DNA from 2 places in the Clostridium lamae genome. Region 2 is predicted to be linked to the other one. Evidence: a T-box and tRNA genes for the amino acid it is inferred to sense, from the RefSeq annotation. Region 2 holds a T-box; the other holds one or more tRNA genes.
What was found. The T-box of region 2 lies ahead of trpS (tryptophan--tRNA ligase). A T-box ahead of a tRNA ligase gene usually reads a tRNA of that ligase, here a tRNA-Trp.
Positions count from the first base shown of each region.

Region 1: it has a tRNA-Trp gene. The T-box ahead of trpS (tryptophan--tRNA ligase) is inferred to sense a tRNA for this amino acid. The anticodon was not compared.

Region 1 covers NZ_JASCQJ010000022.1:44,190-55,645, reverse strand. The annotation lists gene QK892_RS11530 (MarR family winged helix-turn-helix transcriptional regulator) at 1-24, shown strand, start outside; gene QK892_RS11525 (MATE family efflux transporter) at 83-1,459, shown strand; gene rimI (ribosomal protein S18-alanine N-acetyltransferase) at 1,547-1,999, opposite strand; gene tsaB (tRNA (adenosine(37)-N6)-threonylcarbamoyltransferase complex dimerization subunit type 1 TsaB) at 1,983-2,699, opposite strand; gene tsaE (tRNA (adenosine(37)-N6)-threonylcarbamoyltransferase complex ATPase subunit type 1 TsaE) at 2,696-3,157, opposite strand; gene QK892_RS11505 (metal ABC transporter substrate-binding protein) at 3,346-4,227, shown strand; tRNA gene QK892_RS11500 (tRNA-Trp) at 4,267-4,342, shown strand; tRNA gene QK892_RS11495 (tRNA-Trp) at 4,423-4,498, shown strand; gene QK892_RS11490 (ligand-binding sensor domain-containing protein) at 4,645-7,875, shown strand; gene licT (BglG family transcription antiterminator LicT) at 8,028-8,873, shown strand; gene ptsG (glucose-specific PTS transporter subunit IIBC) at 8,962-11,010, shown strand; gene trhA (PAQR family membrane homeostasis protein TrhA) at 11,046-11,456, shown strand, end outside.
Region 2 covers NZ_JASCQJ010000009.1:69,161-80,616, forward strand. The annotation lists gene QK892_RS06805 (DEAD/DEAH box helicase) at 1-902, opposite strand, end outside; gene QK892_RS06810 (TVP38/TMEM64 family protein) at 1,418-2,122, shown strand; gene QK892_RS06815 (TVP38/TMEM64 family protein) at 2,406-3,089, shown strand; gene QK892_RS06820 (DedA family protein) at 3,417-3,932, shown strand; gene QK892_RS06825 (glycosyltransferase) at 3,944-5,194, shown strand; gene QK892_RS06830 (hypothetical protein) at 5,175-5,789, shown strand; gene QK892_RS06835 (response regulator transcription factor) at 5,916-6,620, shown strand; gene QK892_RS06840 (sensor histidine kinase) at 6,607-8,763, shown strand; T-box leader at 8,884-9,132, shown strand; gene trpS (tryptophan--tRNA ligase) at 9,192-10,211, shown strand; gene QK892_RS06850 (CotH kinase family protein) at 10,284-11,456, opposite strand, start outside.

The DNA.
Region 1 (11,456 bases), on a different contig from region 2:
AATTTGTTAAAAAAGTGCATCTAGATTATAGAAAATAACCTAGATTACTAACAGAGGAATAAAATAATAAGGAGGAGATTTAATGAGTACACAAGAAATGCTTGCAAATGAAAAAATAAGTAAATTATTATTAAAATATTCAGTACCGGCCATAATTGGTATGGTAGTTAATGCTTTATATAATGTAGTAGATAGAGTTTTTATAGGTAATATACCTGGAGTAGGTTCATTAGCTATTACAGGAGTAGGTGTAACAATGCCTATAACAACTATTATTCTAGGATTTTGTTTACTAGTGGGAGCTGGTGCAACTACAACTATTTCTATAAAACTAGGACAAGGAAAAAAAGAAGAAGCAGAAAAAGTAATAGGAAATGCTATAACTTTATCTATAATAATTGCAGTAATTTTAACTATAATAGGAATAGTTTTTGGAGAGTTTATTTTAACTAAATTTGGTGCAAGTGAGAGCACTTTATATTATGCAAAGTCATATATATACATAATACTATTAGGAACAGTATTTAATATGGTAGCATTTACTTTCAATAACACCATAAGAGGTGATGGAAATCCAAAGCTTGCAGCAACAATAATGGTAATTGGATGTTTAACTAATATAGTATTAGATGCGTTACTAATTTTCGGATTTAATATGGGAATTCAAGGAGCCGCTATTGCAACTGTAATTTCACAACTAATAACAGCTTTAATAGGTATTAGATATTATGTAAGTGGAAAATCAAATTTAAGATTTATAAAATCAAACTTAAAGTTAAATAAAAATATAGTTATAAAAATATTAGCAATAGGGGCATCACCATTTGCTATGCAAATTGCAGCAAGTTTAGTTCAAGTAATTTCTAATAATGTACTTAGAACTTATGGAACAGATATTGCAATAGGAGCAATGGCTACAATATCCTCTGTTAGCCTTATGTGTTTAATGCCTATTTTTGGGATAAACCAAGGGGCTCAACCTATAATCGGATTTAATTATGGTGCAAAACAAGAGAGTAGAGCACAGGAAGCGTATAAATTATCGCTTTTGGTGGCAACTATTATATTAGTAATAGCTTTCATATTAGTTCAAATTTCGCCAGAAGCTATAATAGGAATATTTAATAAAGATCCTAAATTCATGGATATTTCAGTTAAGGGATTAAGGATATATCTAATGATGTTACCTATAGTTGGAATTTCAATTACAGGTACAAATTATATTCAATCAATTGGGGACGCAAAAACTGCAATGTTATTAAGTTTATTAAGACAAGTGATATTATTAATTCCATTAATAGTAATCTTACCAAGAGTATTTGGATTAGGGTTAGATGGAGTTTGGATAGCACAACCATTAAGTGATTTACTAGCAACAGTTATAACAGGTATAATAGTACTTAAACATATGAAAAAGAAAGAAAAATATGAAGATATATTACTAGGAGAAGTAAATTAAGGAGCTGCTTAGGCAGCCCCTTTTTATTATATTATTAAATTTTAATATAATTTTTTATAGAGTTATATACTTGTATTTGAAAAAAAGTTATTCAAATATTATTTTGCTCATTAATATTGCATTTTCTTTATTATCTTCATAATAACCTTTTCTAATACCATCTACAGTAAAACCAAATTTTTTATAAAGGTTCTGAGCTGAGTAGTTAGATTCTCTAACTTCTAAATTTATTAAAGTACAATTTAAATCAGAACATAGATTTATTAATGAGGATAATAATTTACTTCCAATTCCCATGCCTCTATAATCTGGATGAACAGCTATATTAGTTATACTTCCTTCGCCTACTACTATCCAAATACCGACAAATCCAACTACTAAGTTTTCATCTTCATCTTTTGCAACTATATATTTTGCTAAAGGATTATTGATTTCATTATTAATTGATTCTATGCTCCAAGGAGTTGAAAATGAGGATTTAGATATATCATACACCTCGTTAACATCACTTGAAGTCATCAAATTATATGTTATTCTCATTTTTTAATGCTAACCTTTTTTCTAATTCTCTTTGAGCCTGAGGTTTTTTCAGGTAAAATGGAGATGAATTTAAGTCATCCTGTTCGTTATTTAATAGCATTTTTATTCCTAACTCTCCTAAAGAAGATGCTCTTATAATACTAAGATGATTTGGAGCAAAGATAGAATTTGGTAAATGTTCTAATAAATAATCTTTATGTTTATTTACTGCATCACCAGTAAATATAACCTTTTCTCCCTTTTCTTTTAACAATTCAATTAATTCGTCTAGTTCTAGAGCCGAATAATCTGTTAGTTTTTCTAAATTACCATCATTTCCTTTATAAAGGCAAGTATACACACTACTTCTTAATGCATCCATAATAGGACAAATAATGCCATCGAAGTTTATATTAGAGTATGCAAGGGCATCTAAGCTAGAAATACTTATATAAGGTTTATTTGCACCGAAGCTTAATCCTTTAATGGTAGCCATTCCTATTCTTAACCCTGTAAAGGAACCAGGGCCTTTTGAAACTACAAATCCGTCTACATCATCTATATCTAAGTCTGAATCTTTTAATAGCTTATCAGCCATATCCATAATCAAAGTAGAATGCTCTAATTTATTATTAATAGTATATTCTGCGATTAAATTATTCTCATCTAAAAGAGCAGCGGTAGCAACTTTTGATGCTGAATCTATACTTAAAACTATCATAAACTTAACTCCTTTATATAATTATATTTATCGCCATAAGGAGTTATAGTAATTTTTCTAAAATTTTCTCCTTTAGATAAATCTTTTTCAATTAATATATGTAAATATTCGCTAGGCAATATATCTTCTATGTAATTAGCCCATTCTATTACAGATACTCCATTTGAAAATATATAATCATCAAAACCTATGGCATAAATCTCATCAGGATCGCTAACCCTATATACATCGAAGTGATATAATTTTAGTCTTCCAGAATCATATTCATTAACTATTGTAAATGTTGGACTAGTTATATGATCATCTATATCTAGACCTTTAGCAATACCTTTAGTAATATGTGTTTTTCCAGTTCCTAAATCGCCAGTTAAACAAACTATATCGCCGGAATTTAACAACTTCCCGATAGCAAATCCAAGATTTGTTGTTTCTTCTATATCTTTAACATAAAAATGCATATGAAAACTCCTTTCTAAAGAATTTATATTAATATATATTCTATCTAAAATAAAGTGAAAAAGAAAGGTTAAAATATATATAGATCATTTAAGTTATAAATAATATGTAAAAGATTTGTAATTCTTTTTTTATCGTGATAGTATAAAATAATATAGTAGAATATTTTTATTCCTTGGAGGAAATTATTATGAAGAAGTTGACATATACGTTAGTCATTTTTACTTCTATACTATTTTTTGGATTAACATTTTCTTATAATCCTTTTATGGCAAATCCAACAGATGAACTAGATGAAAAAAAGGACACTTATTTAAATATATTAACAGTAAATAAAGAAATATATGATATGGTCAAGAATTTAGTAGGAGATAAGCATAATGTAGAGTATTTATTTAATAGTGAAAAGGAAATGAAAGAATTTGAAATAAATGAAAATGTTATAAATAATGTTTTAAATATGGATCTATTTATATACAATGGATTAGGATATGAAGAGTGGATAGATGAAATACTAGAGAACTCAAAAAATTCTGATGTAGGAGTTATTAATGCTAGTAGAGGAATAAGGCCCATTACTCAATCTTTATCAAAGGAAAATGAAGAAAATCCGTATTATTTAGTTGGATTTAATGAATATAAGATAGCATTATATAATATAAAGATTGCATTACAAGAAAGAGATATTGAAAATAGAAGTTATTACGAAGATAATTATAATAGTATTACTCAAGGATTAGACGAATTCTTAAGTGAATCAAAAGAAGAATTAAATAAGTACAAGGGTTATTCTATATTTACTAATACAGATAAATTTGATTATTTATTTAGAGAACTTGAAATACAGGTAAATAAAGTTAAAGATATCAAAGAAGAAATAAAAGAAGATGAATTTAAAAATATTATTTTTATTTATGATAAAGAGAATGAAGATTTAAGCAAATTGAAGAGTGAAATTAAAAAGGAATATACTTTTGTGGGGCTAAACTCTGAAGTTGATGGCAATGTATTAACTAAAAATCTTAGTGATATTATTAAAGTAATAAAAAATTATAATAATATTAGTAGTTGATTTTTGAATATACATAAGATATAATAGTTATTGTTGCAAAGGGGTATAGCTCAATTGGTAGAGTAGCGGTCTCCAAAACCGTTGGTTGTGGGTTCGATTCCTACTGCCCCTGCCAGTCAGTAATTTTAAATTGCTGACTTTTTTATTTTTTTATTGACAAGAATTAAATTGTCATGATAGAATAGTCTCTGTCGAAGGGGTATAGCTCAATTGGTAGAGTAGCGGTCTCCAAAACCGTTGGTTGTGGGTTCGATTCCTACTGCCCCTGCCAAATCAAGAAAAAGGCTAAAAATTATGTTTTTAGCCTTTTTCTTTTTAGTTTTTTTTGTAAGAAATGTTTATTTTATATAAAAATTTCTTCTTATAGTATATAATATTTACTATAGATTAATCGTTGTTTTATGGAGAATAGGTTATATGAGAAAAAAGGTAAAGAGAATAATGAGTATTTCAATACTTGCTATATGTATTTTTAATAATTTATGTTTAAGAACTAGTGCATTAAGCAATGATGAAAATAATATCACATTTAGAAGAATAACTGTAGAAGATGGATTATCTCAAACTACAGTCCAATATATATTTCAAGATAGTAAGGGATATATGTGGATAGCTACAATAGATGGTTTAAATAGGTACAATGGGCATGATTTTAAAGTATATAAATATAGTGATAGAAATGAAGATAGCATAAGCATGAATTATATTTCAGCTGTAAATGAAGATGAGGATGGCAACATTTGGGTTGGGACATCTAGTGGTTTAAACAAAATAGATAGCGAAACAGAGGAGATAACGACTTATTTGTCAGGGGTCTATGGGTGTAAGTTATCTAATGATAACATAACAGAAATATTAATAGATTCAAACAAAGATATATATATAGCAACTACAGATGGATTAAACCTATATGATAAAAGAAATGATAATTTTATAAGGATTTATGGAGAGAGTGATGATAATAATAATTTAACTAGCCAAGATATTTATTCTATAGATGAAGATTTATACGGGGATTTATGGATAGGAACCAAAGAGGGTTTGAATAAAGTCAACAGAAAGACAAATGAAATCACTAACTACTATGCTAATGGATTAAGTAATTCTATATCAGAAAATTTTATATTTAAGATATACGCTGATGATAGCAATAATTTATGGATAGGTACTTATGATAGTGGTTTGGATAAGTTGGATATAGAAACAAATAAGATAGAACATTATAAACACGATCCAAGTGATGATAATTCTATTTCTGGAAATTCTATAAGATACATATTAAAAGACAGTAACAATAAAGTTTGGGTGGCAACTAATAATGGATTAAGTATGTTAGAGGAAGAAAATAATGGATTTATAAATTATAGATCTAAAATATATGATCCTCAGAGCTTGGTTAGTGATGATATCTTAAGTTTAGTTGAAGATAATTCTGGAGCTATTTGGATTGGAACTTACGATGGAATAAGTATTTTCAATGGTAAAAATTCTTTCATAAATTATAAAAGAGATTATTTTAATAGTAATTCTCTAAGTAGCAATATGGTTGCTGGAATACATAAAGATGATGAAGGACTTATTTGGGTTGGGACCGTTCAGGATGGAATAAATGTTATAGATAGAGAAAATAACAGTATAAATAAATATAAAGCATCAAGTAATGAAAATTCACTTAGTAATAATAATATAAGAGATATAACAGGTATTGATGATGAGATTTGGATAGCTACTGAAAATGGATTAACAAAGTATGATAAGAAAACTAAAAAGTTCACAAAATATTTTCATGAAGGTGAGAATTCATTAATATCAAATGATGTAAGAAGTTTGTATATAGATAAAGATGGGGATCTTTGGATAACAACAGATGATGGGGTATGCATATTCGATAGAAAAAGTAATTTTAAATCTTATAAGCAGTTATTTTTAGATAATGAAATATCTGAAAAAGTGTTTTCAGGAATAACTCAAGATAAGGATGGAGAAATATGGATTGGATCTTCTTTAAATGGAGGATTAATTAGAATAAATAAGGATACCGAAATAATTAAGGCATACAGAAATGAATCAAATAACGAAAAAAGTATAAGTTTTAATGTAGTAAAAACTATTGCAGTAGATGATAATAATACAGTTTGGGTTGGAACTCAATATGGATTAAATAAATTTAATAGAGAAGATGAAACATTCACAAGATATGATGAAAGTGATGGATTGACTAATAATTTTATTTATGGAATTTTAGTAGATGATGAAAATAATTTATGGATAAGTACAAATTATGGGATATCCAAATATGACGTAAAACTTGATAAATTTATTAATTATGATGACACAGATGGGCTACAAGGAAATGAATTTAATGGTTATTCATTTCATAAGGCAAATGATGGTGAGATGTTTTTTGGTGGTACAAATGGAATTACTACATTTTATCCACAAAATTTAGAAGAAAAAAATTTTTTACCTAAAGTAGTTATAGGAAGTGCATATACAAATCAAGATGAGCTTTTAGATAAAGAAAAGATAAAATTAAGTTATAAGAATAATAACATCTATTTTGATTTCTTTTTGCCTGATTATGCAAATGTAAAGAGGATACAGTATGCTCATAAATTGGTTGGGCTTGATAAAGAGTGGATATTATCTGATAATAGAAATTATGTTAATTATACAAATCTAGATGCTGGAGATTATATTTTTATGGTAAGTGCAAGAAACTCTACAGGAGATTGGAGTGAGCCAACGAGTATAGAATTTACAGTAGAAGTAAAACCATGGAAAAGTCCTATTGCATATATGACTTACTTACTGCTTGCATTTGTTATAGTATATATAACTTGGAATAGGGTTAAAATACTAGATACTTTAGTGGAGCAACGAACTAATGAATTAAATAAAAAACTTAATGAGAATGAAGAACTTTATAATAAGTTGATTAAAAATGAAAAGTATAAAAATAATTATTTTATTAATTTATCTCATGAACTTAGAACACCTTTAAATGTTATTATCTCAGTAGAGCAACTTGTAACTAAATTAAATGGGGATAAAAAAAATATTAGTAGGGACAAATTAAATTACTACATGGACACAGTAAAAAGAAACTCAGATAGGTTACTTAAATTAATTAATAATATAATCGATACATCTAAAATTGAAGCTGGATCATATAGATTAGATATTAAGGAACATAACATAGTTTATTTAGTAGAGGATGTAGTCTTATCTATGAAGGATTATATTGAATCAAAAGGAATTGAATTAATTATAGATCCTGAAATGGAAGAAAAGATAATAGAATGCGATGAAGGTGAAATAGAGAAATGTATAGTTAATCTTGTTGGCAATGCTGTAAAATTTACTGAAGCTGGAGGAAGGATAGAGGTAAGAATAAGAGATTTCGGGAACTCAGTAAAAATATCAGTAAAAGACACAGGAGTTGGGATAGATAGAAAATATCATAAGGCGATATTTGATAGATTCGGGCAAGCGTATAATAATATATCTGAAGAATTTGGTGGAAGTGGGCTAGGACTAACGTTAACAAAGCAATTAGTAACTTTACATAAAGGCAAGATTTATGTTGAAAGTGAAGTTGATAAAGGTAGTGAGTTTATAATTATTTTACCTACAAAACAGAGATAATCTATTAATATTGACAGTAGTTATTTACAATGATAAGATATATTTATTAAGTATGTGGATTGTTACTGGAATACAGGCAATACCTAAATTGGAGTGTTATAATATACTCTAATTTAGGTATTTTATTTTCCAAGGTTAAGGAGAATGTTAAGATGATTGTTGAAAAAATATTGAACAATAATGTTGTTGTATCAATAGATCCTAATACTAAAAAAGAAGTCATTATTATGGGGTCCGGAATTGCATTTAAAAGAAAGGTTGGTCAAGAAATTGAAGAAGATAAGATAGAAAAAATATTTGTTGTAGATGATAAGAGAATGGGAAATAAATTAAAGAAGCTAATAAATCAAATCCCAGATGGGATATTTGAGTTAGCACATGAAATAATTTCTTACTCTGTTAAAAAGTTAAATAGAAAATTAGATAAACAAATATATATATCTTTAGCTGATCATATAGCCTTTGCTATAAAAAGATACAAAAACAATGTACAAATTAAAAATGACCTATTAGACGAAATAAGAAGAATTCATAAAGAAGAATTCTCAGTAGCCTTATGGGCAGTAGATTATATTAATAAGAGATTAAATATTAATTTACCAGAAGATGAAGCAGCATTCATAGCTTTACATTTAGTTAATGCAAGTTATCAAGAAACTTCAAAGGAATCGGTTACTGCAACTAATATAATAAAAGGTGTTTTAAACATTATCAGATATTATTACTCAGTTGAATTTGATGAGGATGATTTAAATTATGATAGGTTATTAACACATTTGAAATATTTTGCAAAAAGAGTAGTGACAAATAATCAAAACAAGGATAATAGTGGAGAGTTTTTAAATATAGCCCAAAAAAGTTACCCTGAGGCATATGATTGTGCTCAAAAAGTTAAATCATATGTAGAAGCTAACTATGATTATAATGTTACTGACGATGAAATAGTTTATTTAACTATGCATATACATAGAGTTATTTCTGTTTTAAGAAGTAAATAAAATAAAATAAAATTGATATTTATAGGATTTTGTGGACTTAAGTAGTGTTTAGCTTAAGTCCTTATTTGAATTAAATTGGGAGGAAACAATGGATATTGGTATGTTATTCAAAAAGTCCTTTGGAGTCTTGCAGAGGATAGGGAAATCCTTAACTTTACCTATAGCATTATTGCCAGTAGCAGGATTATTAATGGGAATAGGAACTTTATTTGAAAATCAAGATTTCTTAAATATATTTCCTATATTAGCAGGAGATAATTTTCAAATGATAGCTGATATAATGTCTTCATCAGGAAACATTATATTTACTAATTTGCCTTTGATATTTGCTGTAGGAGTAGCAATTGGGATGACATCAGGAGATGGAGTTGCAGCATTAGCTGCAATAGTAGGTTTCTTAATAATGAATATAACTACAGGTATAGTTGCTAGAATAGATATAACACAAGTAGAAACAAATCCAATGTACACAACTATACTAGGAATACCTACTTTACCTACTGGTGTTTTTGGGGGAATTATTATTGGGATAATTTCGGCAATAATATATGAAAAATTTTATGATATAAAATTGCCAGAATTTTTAGGTTTCTTTTCTGGAAAGAGATTTGTACCAATCGTAGCAGCATTCTCAGGAGTTATATTAGGAACTATTATGGCTATTATTTGGCCACCTATTCAAAACTTTTTCTTAGAGTTCTCTAGAAGTATTATAAGTACTAATGAAACTATTTCAGCCTTTATTTTTGGTGTTATAGAAAGAGCATTAATACCATTTGGATTACATCATATTTGGTATACTCCTTTTTGGTATCAATTCGGAGAATATATAAATTCAGCAGGTCAATTAATAGTGGGAGATCAATCTATATTTTTTGCACAACTTAAAGATGGAGTAGAGTTTACAGCTGGTACGTTTATGACTGGGAAATATCCATTTATGATGTTTGGAATTCCAGCTGCAGCTCTTGCTATGTACCATGAAGCTGATAAAGGAAAGAAAAAGTTAGTTGCAGGAATCTTATTTTCTGGAGCATTAACATCATTCTTAACTGGAATCACTGAACCTATTGAATTTTTATTTCTCTTCGTAGCACCAGTTTTATTTGCAATTCATTGTATATTTGCTGGGTTATCATTTATGATAATGCAAATGCTAAATGTTAAAATAGGACTAACTTTTTCTGGTGGGCTTATAGATTTTATATTATTTGGTGTTATACCAAATAGGACTAATTGGTTCTGGGTTATTATAGTAGGTGGTATATTTGCTGTAATATATTATTTTGGCTTTAGATTTATAATAAGAAAGTTGGATTTAAAAACTCCAGGAAGAGAAGATGATGAAAATAATGTAAGAATAGATATATCTAATGAAAATACTCCTTATGAAATATTAGATGCCTTCGGTGGTGCTAAAAATATAAAATATTTAGATTCATGTATAACTAGGCTAAGAGTGACAGTTAATAAGTTATCATCAGTAAATAGAGATAAGTTGAAGGCTTTAGGCGCCGCAGATTTAATGATTATAGGAAATAATATTCAAGCCATTTTTGGACCTCAATCTGATATTATTAAAGAACAGATAAAGGATATTATGAGTGGGAAAGAAATAGTAGTAAAGAAGAAAAATAAAGTAGAAGAAATGAAAAGTGGTATAAAAACAGAGTCATTAATAAAAATTCCTCTTTCAGGAAGGCTTTTAAGACTCGAAGAAGTTCCAGATGAAATATTCTCTATGAAATTAATTGGAGATGGATTCGCAATAAATCCTAGTAGCAATATTCTAAGATCACCAGTAAAAGGGATGATAATCACATTAGCAAAAGAAAAACACTCAATAACAATTAGAACTTTAGATGGATATGATATACTAATACATATAGGAATAGATAGTTTAAAGTTAAGAGGAGAGGGGTTTAAAGCTTTTGTAGAAGAGGGAGATATTGTTAATGAGGACGATATATTAATAGAATTTCCATTAGAACTAATTAGAGAAAAGGCAAAGTCTCCTATAACTCCAATTATCTTTAAAGGATTAGAAAATGATAGGTTTATATATTTTGAAAACGATAAGGAGGTTGAAAGTGGAGAAGAGGGTGTAGTACAAATACATAGACTACAAAAAGAATAATATTATGGGAATTGAGATATAATTATTAAAGAAAAATTATTGGGAGGTGCTTTGGTATTAAAAAAGAAGAAGTAGTATATAATTTTTATACTAAAGGAGAAGAAATAGCAAATGCTGTGACTCATGGGGTAGGAGCTATACTATCAATTGTAGGAAGTATATTTTTAGTAGTGGAATCACTAAAAACTTCTAATAATTATGCAATTACTGGAGTATGGATTTATTGTATATCACTAATAACACTTTATCTAGGCTCTACTTTATATCATAGTATACCTGGTAGATTAATAAAGAAAATACTTAGAATTTTAGATCATTCATCAATATATTTATTGATAACTGGAACATATACACCAATTATATTGATTTTGATGAATAGTGATAAGAAGTCTTTGTATATACTTATTGCACTATGGATTATAGCAATTCTTGGTATATTATTTAAA
Region 2 (11,456 bases):
CTTGCAGCTACGTCAGTTGCTATTAAATATTGTATTTCACAATTTCTAAAAGATTTCATTATTTTTTCTCTTTTATTTTGAGGAACATCACTATGTATTTTTGCAGCTTTTATACCTTTAGCAGCCAGTTTAATTTCTAACTCATCAGCTCTTCTTTTTGTTCTACAAAAGATAATAGACATAAATGGATTATCTTCTTCTAAAATTTTTATTAAAGCATCTGCCTTCCATCTATCTGTAGTTTTAACTACTTCTTGCTTAATATTAGGAATTTCAGAGTCTTCATTTTCTGTAATATCAATAATAGTAGGATTAGCCATATATCTGTAAGCTAATTTTTTCACCTTAGAATCTATAGTTGCAGAAAAACAAAGAGTTTGAAGCTTTTTAGGAGCGTAAGACATTATTTTTTCTATTTCATTTCTAAAGCCCATTAAAAGCATTTGATCTGCTTCATCTATAACAACAGTATTTAGCTTACTTAAGTTTATGCTTTTTCTTTCTAAATGATCTATTAGCCTTCCTGGAGTTGCAATAATAATATTAATGCCTTTGTTTAATTTTTTTAATTGTGAGCCAACGTCTTTGCCACCGTAAGCAGCCAATATTCCTAAATCATTTATATTAAATTTAGTAGCTTCTTCAGTTATTTGTATTGCTAATTCTCTAGTTGGAGATAAAATTAGCACCTCAGTATTTTTAGAATTACTATTAATTCTTTGAAGTATAGGTAATAAAAATGCTAAAGTTTTTCCAGAGCCAGTTTTTGACTTACCTATTACATCATTTTTATTAATTATTTGAGGAATAACATTAACTTGAACTTTAGTAGGTGTTACAATACCATTTTTCTTTAATTCATCTACTAATTTTTCATTTATTTTTAAATCTTTAAAATTCATAATTATATCCTTTCTTTAAAAGCTATATAAAATAAATTAGAGCTTGGTATCCGGTGAAAGTTAACCAAGCTCCGCAATTATATCACTTATATAGTAATGTCTTAATCATAACATTTAAAATATAAATAATCAATATAATGGCGACTTGGAGTTTCTACGAGGTCGCAAAGAATATTTACATCCTTTTAATTTGTTTTTTTGGAATTTATAAAAAGATTATTATGTAAAAAACTTTCATAATTCCGAATGAAATGAGGAATTATTACCTTTAGTTTTGAAGTGTGATATATAAGGTTGCGATGACTTGGAGCGGCGCGACGGAATAAGCAACCTTATATATCACACTTTTTTTAGAAATTCTTTAGTTATAGATGAAGTATTTCTTAAGATTTTAATTTTATATTAAGATTAATAAAAAATATAAAGCAAATAATAAGTACTAAGTAATTTAAGGAAAGCATTTTTGATAAAGCTAATTTAAATTATATAGTTTACTTTATAAAAGGAGAAAATTGATGAACAAAAATAAAATACAGATAAAACACTGGATATTTTTATTGATAGGTATAGTTGCAATTATATCTATAATTATCTATCTTAAATCAAGTGGAATTATGGGGTATATGTCATCATTAGAAGATTTTAAAAATTATATAGATGGATTTGGGAATAATGCTTTTATTGCATTTTTCTTAGTTCAGTTAGCATCGATTATTATTGCACCTATTCCTAGTAATATAAGTGCTATGGCAGGGGCCATGGTATTTGGAATGTGGGAGTCTTTCATTATAACTAATTTAGCTATAATTAGCGGGTCAGCGATAGTGTTTTTCTTATCAAGACTATTTGGAAAGACTTTTGTAAATAGGTTTGTAAGCAATAAAATTTTAAATAAATATGAAGAAATCGTAAATTCACCAAAGGGTGAAATGGCAATATTTTTAATGCTACTACTTCCATTTTTCCCTGATGACATAATAAATATCTTAGTTGGACTTAGTAGTATGAGTTTTAAAAAATATTTTATAATTTCAATACTTACAAGACCATGGGGAATTTTAATGGCCACAGCATTAGGTTCATCAAGTATAACAATACCTATATGGGGATGGGGAGTAATAGCAATAGCAGCTGTTATTGTAATAATTTTTAGAGGTAAAATAGAAGAAAAATTAACTAAATTAATAAAATCTATAGCTAAGAATAGTTATCAAAATTAAGAGCTCAGTTTAGTTTTTTATTAATTTAATTTATTAAATAAGAAGAATGTTAGCTAGTAAATTAAGATTGAGCTTTAATATTATAAATAAAAATCTGTATTCGAATTAGAGAATACAGATTTTTTTAAGTTTATGTTTAGAGAATCTTAAGTTTTATACAGTAAATATATTAAGATTTTAAAACTATACTGAAATTAATAAAAGAGAGTAAATACAAGGTGTTTAGTCTTTTGAGATTAGTAGTTCTATAGAGTCAGATATATTTTATAAAAGGAGATAGCAGATGAGCAATAGTAAGATACAGATAAAAAAATGGATATTTTTATTGATAGGGATAGCAGCAATTATATCTATAATAATATATTTTAAATCAAGTGGAATTATAGGTTATATGTCATCATTAGAAGAATTTAAAGGGTACATTCAGGGATTTGGAAATAAAGCTTTTATTATATTTTTCTTATTACAATTGGCATCGATTATTATTGCACCTATTCCTAGTAATGTAAGTGCAGTTGCAGGAGCAATGGTGTTTGGAATGTGGGAATCTTTTATTATAACAACTTTAGCTATAATTAGTGGATCAGCAATAATATTTTTCTTATCTAGGATATATGGAAAGGCATTTGTAGATAGATTTGTAAGTCCGAAAGTTTTGAATAAATATGAAGATATTATAAGTTCACCAAAGGGAGAAATGATAATATTTTTAATGCTACTACTTCCATTCTTTCCTGATGATATAATAAATTTCTTAGTTGGGCTTAGTAGAATGAGTTTTAAAAGATACTTTATTTTATTAATACTTACAAGACCATGGGAAATATTAATAGCTACAGCATTAGGCTCAGCAAGTATAACAATACCTCTATGGATATGGGGAATAATACTATTAGTATCTGTGATTATAGTAATCAATAGTAGTAAAATTGAAAAGAAATTAACGAAATTAATAAAAGCTATATGATTAAAGGAGTTGTATAATACAACTCCTATTTTTTATATTATCTATGAATTTATATAAATATTACCATGTGAAATAATATCTAATTGTTGAAGTTCAATAATTTGAACTATAAAAATAAAGAGGAGCTTGGTAATCCGGCGAAAGACAAACCAAGCTCCTCAAGTAATTAGCACTTACGTACCAACTGCTCAATCATAATAACATTAATTATATAAATAGTCAAGAAAAGTTTAAGTTTTTATTTATAAAATCTTTAGGTTTATAACAAAAATATATTAAGATTTTGAATTTAAACTAAGATTAATAAGATAAAAGGAGAGATAGCAAATGGATATTGGAGTTTTAAATCAATATTTTTCACAATATGGAATAATAGTTGTTTTTATAATAGTATTTTTAGAATATTTGAATTTGCCTGGTTTTCCAGCTGGAATAATAATGCCTCTTGCAGGGGTATGGGCCTCAAAAGGTGGAGAAAATATTGTTTTAGTAATAGCACTTTCTGTTTTAGCAGGGCTTTTAGGGAGTTGGGCCTTATATTTTCTAGGTAGATTTTCAGGAGAATTTATTCTTGAAAAGTATTTGAAAAAATTTCCTAAGCATGAAGCAGCTATCAATAAAAATTTTAATATTTTAAGGGAAAAAGGATCTATGGGAGTATTTATAAGTAAACTTCTACCAATGGCAAGGACATTAATTTCAATTCCAGCAGGAGTTTTAAAATTAAATTTTGTTAAATATACAGTGAGTTCAACACTAGGAATATTTATATGGAATTTTGTTTTTATAGGTGCAGGTTATGTATTTGGAGAAGCAGTATTTCAAAAATTAACTTTTTTATAGGAGGGATATAAATGAAAATAGCAATGTTAACTAATAATTATAAACCATTTGTTGGGGGAGTACCTATATCTATAGAAAGATTATCTAATGGACTTAGAGAATTAGGACATGAAGTTTATATATTTGCTCCAACTTATGAAAATCAAGAGGAAGAAGAGTATGTTATAAGATATAAGTCAGTCAGGTATAAAATTTCAGGTGGAATAGTTATTCCAAATATGTTTGACAAAGAAATAGAAGGAAAATTTAAATCATTAAATATAGATATGATACATGTTCATCATCCAGTAATTATGGGACAAACAGCTTTATATTTAGGGAAAAAATATAATATTCCAGTAGCATACACTTACCATACTAGATATGAACAATACTTACATTATATAAAACCTTATAGAGCATTAGAAGAAAATGCTAAGAAGAATGAGGAAAATTATCTTGGGGAGTTTGAAGATTCAATTTTAAACTTTGCTGAAGAAAAACTAGTACCTGGATTTGTAAGGTATTTTACAAATAAGTGTGATTTAGTATTCGCACCAACAAATATGATGAAAGAGTATTTGATAAATAATAATACTAAGACAAGAATTGAAGTTATGCCAACTGGATTAAATGAAAATTATTTCAAAGAAGAAAATGAAACTGTAAACGAAATAAGAAAAAAATATAAGGGTGATAAAAAGTATCTTTTTTGTACAGTATCAAGACTAAGTAAAGAAAAAAATATTGAATTCATTATAAATGGGATTAAATCAGTAAAAGATAAAATTGGAAACTCATTTAATACTTTAATAATTGGAGAAGGACCAGAAAAAGAAGCATTAATTGAAATGGTTAAAGAATTTAACTTAAAGGAAAATATAACATTTTTAAATAAAATTGATAATAAGGAAATTGGTAATTATTATAAGGCTTGCGATTTGTTCCTTTTTGCATCTAAATCTGAAACTCAAGGGATTGTACTGATTGAGGCTATGGCAGCAAAACTTCCAGTAGTTGCAATTAAAGCAAGTGGAGTAGTTGATATTGTAGTAAATGATAAAAATGGATATATGACAAACGAAAATATAGATGAATGGTCAGAAAAGGTAAAGGATATTGTAACTAATTATGAAAAAATGAATGAACTTAAATATGGAGCATATAATGAAGCTTTAAAATATCTAAATTCTAATATAGCAAAAAAGGCTGAATACAATTATGAGTACACAATAAAAGAATACTATAATAGAGGACTTAAATATGAACTTAAGGCAAACTAGAGAAATAATAATTAGTAAGCTATTTATAGCATATTTAGAGTTAGTCTTTAAAACAAGTAAAATAGTTTTAAATGAATTTAACTTTGATATTAATAATAGCATAATTGGATTTTGGCATGGAGATAGTTACTCAATGAATCTAGTTGTAAAAAAAATAATTAATGAGAAAGATAGACTAAATGTTATTGTCACAGCAGATACTAGGGGGAATTATATAGAAAATGTTTTAAAAAAATATAAAGTTAAGGCTTTAAGAATGCCAGATGGAATTAGAATGAAGTCATTTTTAAGGGATTTAAGATTAATTAGCAAAGAAGAAAATGAATCAATCGCAATAGCATTAGATGGGCCATTAGGACCATACCATATTCCTAAGAAAATAGGATTTTCTTTATCAAAGGAAGCTAATAAAAAGTTTATTGGAATTAAATTAGATTACTCAAATAAAATAAGTTTAAAAAATAGATGGGATAAATACTCTATTCCATTACCATTTACAACTATAAAAATAAATATTATTGATTTTGGAGTTGTTACATCAGACAATCTTATAAGTTTTAAAGATTATAGTGAAAAAATTATAAAAGCTCTTTAGAAATTTTTTAGAAATACCTATAGTATATCTTTAGGATTAAAAGATATACTTTGGGTATTATGATTAATTTAAAGAATTTATTGTATAATATAGATATACATTATTGTAAGGAAGAGGAGTATAACTATGAAATCATATAATATTTTAGTTGTAGAAGATGAAAAGGAAATAGCAGATGCTATAGAAATATACTTAAAAAATCAAGGGTATAATGTTTTTAAAGGATGCAATGGAGTAGAAGGTTTAGAAATTATAAGTAAAGAAGAAATACATTTAGCAATAATAGATATAATGATGCCAAAGATGGATGGAATAGCTATGACTATGAAGCTTAGAGAAAAGCATGACTTTCCAGTTATTATGCTTTCCGCAAAATCAGAAGAGGTTGATAAAATTATGGGACTTAATATAGGAGCTGATGACTACGTAACAAAGCCATTTACACCTTTAGAACTACTAGCTAGAGTAAACTCTCAATTAAGAAGATATTCAAAATATCTAAATTTAGTAGTTGACGAAAAAGTAAAGTCTAATAGCTTTATAATAGGAGGACTTGAATTAAATGCTGACACTGTTGAGTTAACTGTAGATGGTAATCAAGTAAAAATAACTCCAATTGAATTTAAAATACTTCATTTACTTATGCAAAATCCTGGAAGAGTATTTTCAGCTGATGAAATATATGAAAGAGTATGGAATGAACAAGCTATAAATACAGATACAATAATGGTTCATGTAAGAAATATAAGAGAAAAAATTGAAATTAATCCTAAAAATCCAAAATATTTAAAGGTAGTGTGGGGAGTTGGATACAAAATTGAAAAGCAATAAAGTAAGTAATATAGGTAGTTATATAGTCTATACATTAATATTAATTATATCCATTAGTTTAGTTAATTTTTATCCTGAAATAGAAGGTATAGCTAAAAGCAAAAAGGCACCATCATATTTTGATAATTATGATTTTCAAAGAAATTTATATGAGGGATCTTATGTATTATATAAGGATATGTTAGAAAAAGAGCAAAATAGATCCTTATATGGGGATGAAATTTTCTTTAAAGGATTAAATAATTTTTATGAAGATAATACAGAGGAATATAGATTTGTTAGGGATGACATAAATTTTGAAATCAATGAATGGAATACACGTCTAAAAAGAGATTTTAAAAATTTAGATTATTATGTTGTAAGTAAAAAAAATAATACTATAATTTCTAATGAAGATACTAACTTAAGTCAGCTTATATCTAATAATGGTAATAATCTAAACGAGGTTAATGAACATTATCAGTTTTATATCGTTATAGATTTTGATGAACAAGGAAATTTAAATATATTAAAGTCAAGAGGAATAAGTGATAATAGTATAAATAGATTTTTAGATTTTGGATGGACCAATATTTTTCATACCTCTATTAATATAAATCCGAGCTCTCCATCTAATTTAACTATAGTTTACGGAGTACCACAAACTTTAAAATATACTGATGAAATAAGTAGTGGAATTGATGGATCATATATTTACAATTATTCTAATACTATCTCATTTATTGATTTAGTATTATATGTACTCATAATATTATTAGCTTTATTTATTCCATTTAATAAAGAAAAGAATATTTTATTAATCAGAAAGGTAATTAAAATTCCTTTTGAGATATTAATAAGTATTATTGGAGTGATTACAGCCCTTGTTACATTTTCTCCTAATATAGTATATTGGACAATTAATAATCAATTAATTAAAGAAAGTATAGTAGACATTGGGGTACCATATAAATATATTGATGCATTATTATATTTGGGCAATATAGCTTATTGGTTTCTTCTATTAATAACTTCTTTTACAGCAGTAGTATTTATTAAATATATATTCAATAAAGGATTGAAAAACTATATAAAAGAAAATACAATAATATGCAAAATACTTAAACGTATAAAAGGTTTTTGGAGAAAAATATATACTCAACTTATTAATATAGATTTAAATAGTAAATCTAATAAATTAATAATAAAGCTATTAACTATTAATTTTATAGTTTTAGCATTAATCAGTACGTTATCATTTTTAGGGATAGGTGCACATATAATATATACAATATTTTTATTCTTCTTTTTAAGAAAGTATTTCCATGATATACAAAATAAATATTCAGTATTATTAAAAGCTACAAATAAAATTGCAGAAGGTAATTTAGAGGTTGATATAGAAGAAGAACTTGGGGTTTTCGAACCATTAAAAGGTGAACTTAAGAAAATACAAACTGGATTTAAAAATGCAGTTGAAGAAGAGGTAAAAAGTCAAAAAATGAAAAGTGAACTTATTTCTAATGTATCACATGATTTAAAGACCCCTTTAACCTCAATAATAACTTATATAGATTTATTAAAAGATGAAAATATAAGCAAAGAAGATAGAATAAAATACTTAGATACATTAGATAGAAAATCTCAAAGGCTTAAGAATTTGATAGAAGATCTATTCGAAGTAAGTAAGGCCACAAGTAAAAATGTTCAATTAAATATAGTTAATGTAGATATAGTTTCACTTATGAAACAAACACAATTTGAATTAGGTGATAAAATTGAGGAATCATCACTTAAATTTAAATGGAATTTCCCAGAAAATAAAATCATAGTGCCTTTAGATAGTCAGAAGACTTTTAGAGTATTTGAAAATTTATTAATAAATATAGTGAAATATTCAATGCCAAAATCTAGGGTATTTATTGATATTATTGATGAAGAAAGTTATGTATATGTTACTTTAAAGAATATGTCAGCAAATGAAATAGATTTTACAGCAGAAGAAATAGTAGAAAGATTTGCAAGAGGAGATAAATCTAGAAATACAGAAGGGTCAGGCCTTGGATTAGCAATAGCTAAAAGCTTTGTTGAATTACAGGGTGGAACATTAAATATAGAAATAGATGGAGATTTATTTAAAGTAGTATTAAAATTTAAAAAGTAGTCTTAAAGGATTGAAATAGTATATGTAAATATACTTGTTTTAATCCTTTTTATATTAAGATAAAATAAGTATTATTGACAATAAAACTAATAAAAGTTAATATATATTTATATTGAATATTTTAATCCTATGAAAAGAAGTAGTAGTTAAATAAAGCTTCAGTAAAGAGAGTTAAGGATGGTGAAATCTTAGCAAGAAGAAGTTTAATGAATGGATCTTTGAGGAATGAGGAGAAATCTTATGAGAGTATCTGATATGGTGGGCTGCACCTTATAGCTGATAGAGTATGCTAGTACTTGAAAATGAGTGGTGTAACTTTAAAGTTATGCAATTTAGGTGGTATCACGGATATTATACTCCGTCCTATTTATATAGGACGGAGTTTTTTTATTTTGGAAATATTATTTTTACTAATAGGAGGAGTATATATGAAAAAAGAAGTTATTTTAACAGGGGATAGACCAACAGGAAAACTTCATATAGGACATTATGTTGGTTCTTTAATTAACAGGGTAAAATTACAAAATACAGGTAAGTATAATATGAATATAATGATTGCAGATATTCAAGCTTTAACAGATAATGCAAGAAATCCAGAAAAAATAAGGACTAACTTCCTAGAGGTTTTATTAGATTATTTAGCAGTAGGTATAGATCCCAAAAAATCTACTATTTTCATTCAATCTCAGATACCAGAGCTTAATGAGTTGACTATGCACTATTTAAATTTAGTTTCATTATCTAGATTAGAAAGAAATCCAACAGTAAAGAATGAAATTAAGGAAAGAGGTTTCGAAAGTAGTATACCATCAGGATTTTTAATTTATCCTATAAGTCAGGCTGCTGATATAACAGCATTTAAAGCGAATGTAGTTCCAGTTGGAGAAGATCAACTTCCTATGATTGAGCAGACTAGAGAAATTGTTAGAAGCTTTAATAATATTTATAAAACTAATATATTAATTGAGCCAAAAGCAATTATTCCAGAGGGAATTTCAGCAAGACTTCCAGGAATAGATGGGAAAAGTAAGATGAGTAAATCATTAGGAAACACAATTTATCTATCTGATGATGAGGATACAATAAGAAAAAAGGTTATGAGTATGTACACTGATCCTCATCATATAAGAGCTGAAGATCCAGGAAGAATTGAAGGAAATGTCGTATTTACTTATTTAGATATTTTTTGTAAAGACAAAATATTATTAAATGAAATGAAGGAGCATTATAGAAGAGGAGGACTGGGAGACATAAAAATAAAGATATATTTAAATGAATTATTACAAGAAGAGATTAAGCCTATTAGAGAAAAAAGAAGAGAATATGAAAAAAATAAGGAGTATTTATATGATATTTTGAAGGATGGAAGTAAAGTGGCTAGAGAAATCACTTCCAATACTTTAGATGAGGTTAGAAATGCAATAGGGCTAAATTATTTTAGTAATTGACAAAGAAAAAAACTCCTTGCGGAGTTTTTTAATTTATTTTAATTTACAACTGTTTTAAATATCACCATTTTACTAAGCTTTAAATTTTCTTCTCTTGAATAGAAATACGAAGACTATACTTACTAATAATAAAGCTATATATCCAGATAAAGTTAAAATTGTACTTTTGACATTTTCCATAGTTGAGCTGGAAGGATTATTCATTTGGCTAAAACCTTGCTGTCTATTATTTGGATTTATTTCTCTATTACCATTATTTGTAGTATTATTTAACATCTGAACTTCATATTGTACATTTGTTGCGTTAGGATTTTGCATTTGAGTTTGCCCACCTACAGCATTTAGGGTTTCCATTTGATCTACTTGTGTTTGAATTTCTTCTGTTTGGCCACCAGGCATTTGACCGCCAGGCATTTGCCCGTCTGGCATTTGCCAACTTGGTATTTCACCGTCTGGCATTTGCCAACTTGGCATTTCACCGTCTGGCATTTGCCAACTTGGCATTTCACCGTCTGGCATTTGGCCACCAGGCATTTGCCAATTTGGCATTTCACCACCTGGCATTTGCCCCTCTGGTATTTGATCATTTGGCATTTGATCTTCTTGAATTTCATTATTTTCTATATTAGAACTATCAGTTGAGTTATTGTTAGGTGATTGAAAGTTCATCATACCACCTTGAGTACCTAAAGCAGTTAAATTAACTGTAGTTTCAATGGTTCCATAGGTAGTTGAAGGTTGGCTTCCATCAAGCTGTGCAGATATACTTTTTGCTCTATCTATTCCAAAGTTTATTAATTCAGGAAGAGAAGCTTCATATTCTTCGTAAGTATAAAATGCAGTAGCATCATTTTTAACATAATCAGCTATTAATGAATTTACTTCATTTATTGTTTCTTCATAAGTTCCATCATTAACGTAATCAACAATTTCTTGAAGATATCGATGATAGATTTCTTTATATTCATCAACTTCTAATAGCTTACTTATTAAAGGACTGTTTTCAAGAGAATCTGTAACTGGACTATCTATTGGGAAGTTTATAGCGTTACTAGCACTTCCTACGGTAAATCCACCAAAAGAAAGATTATAGTCCCAAGGAATTATCTCAAATACACCATCTTTTTCATAAAGATAGTAATTATGTTTCATATTAGATGCATAACTATCTAAATTTACAAGGAAGGTATTAACTGCAAAATATCTAAGTATTTCATCTACATTAAGATATTCTTCTAAATTAGT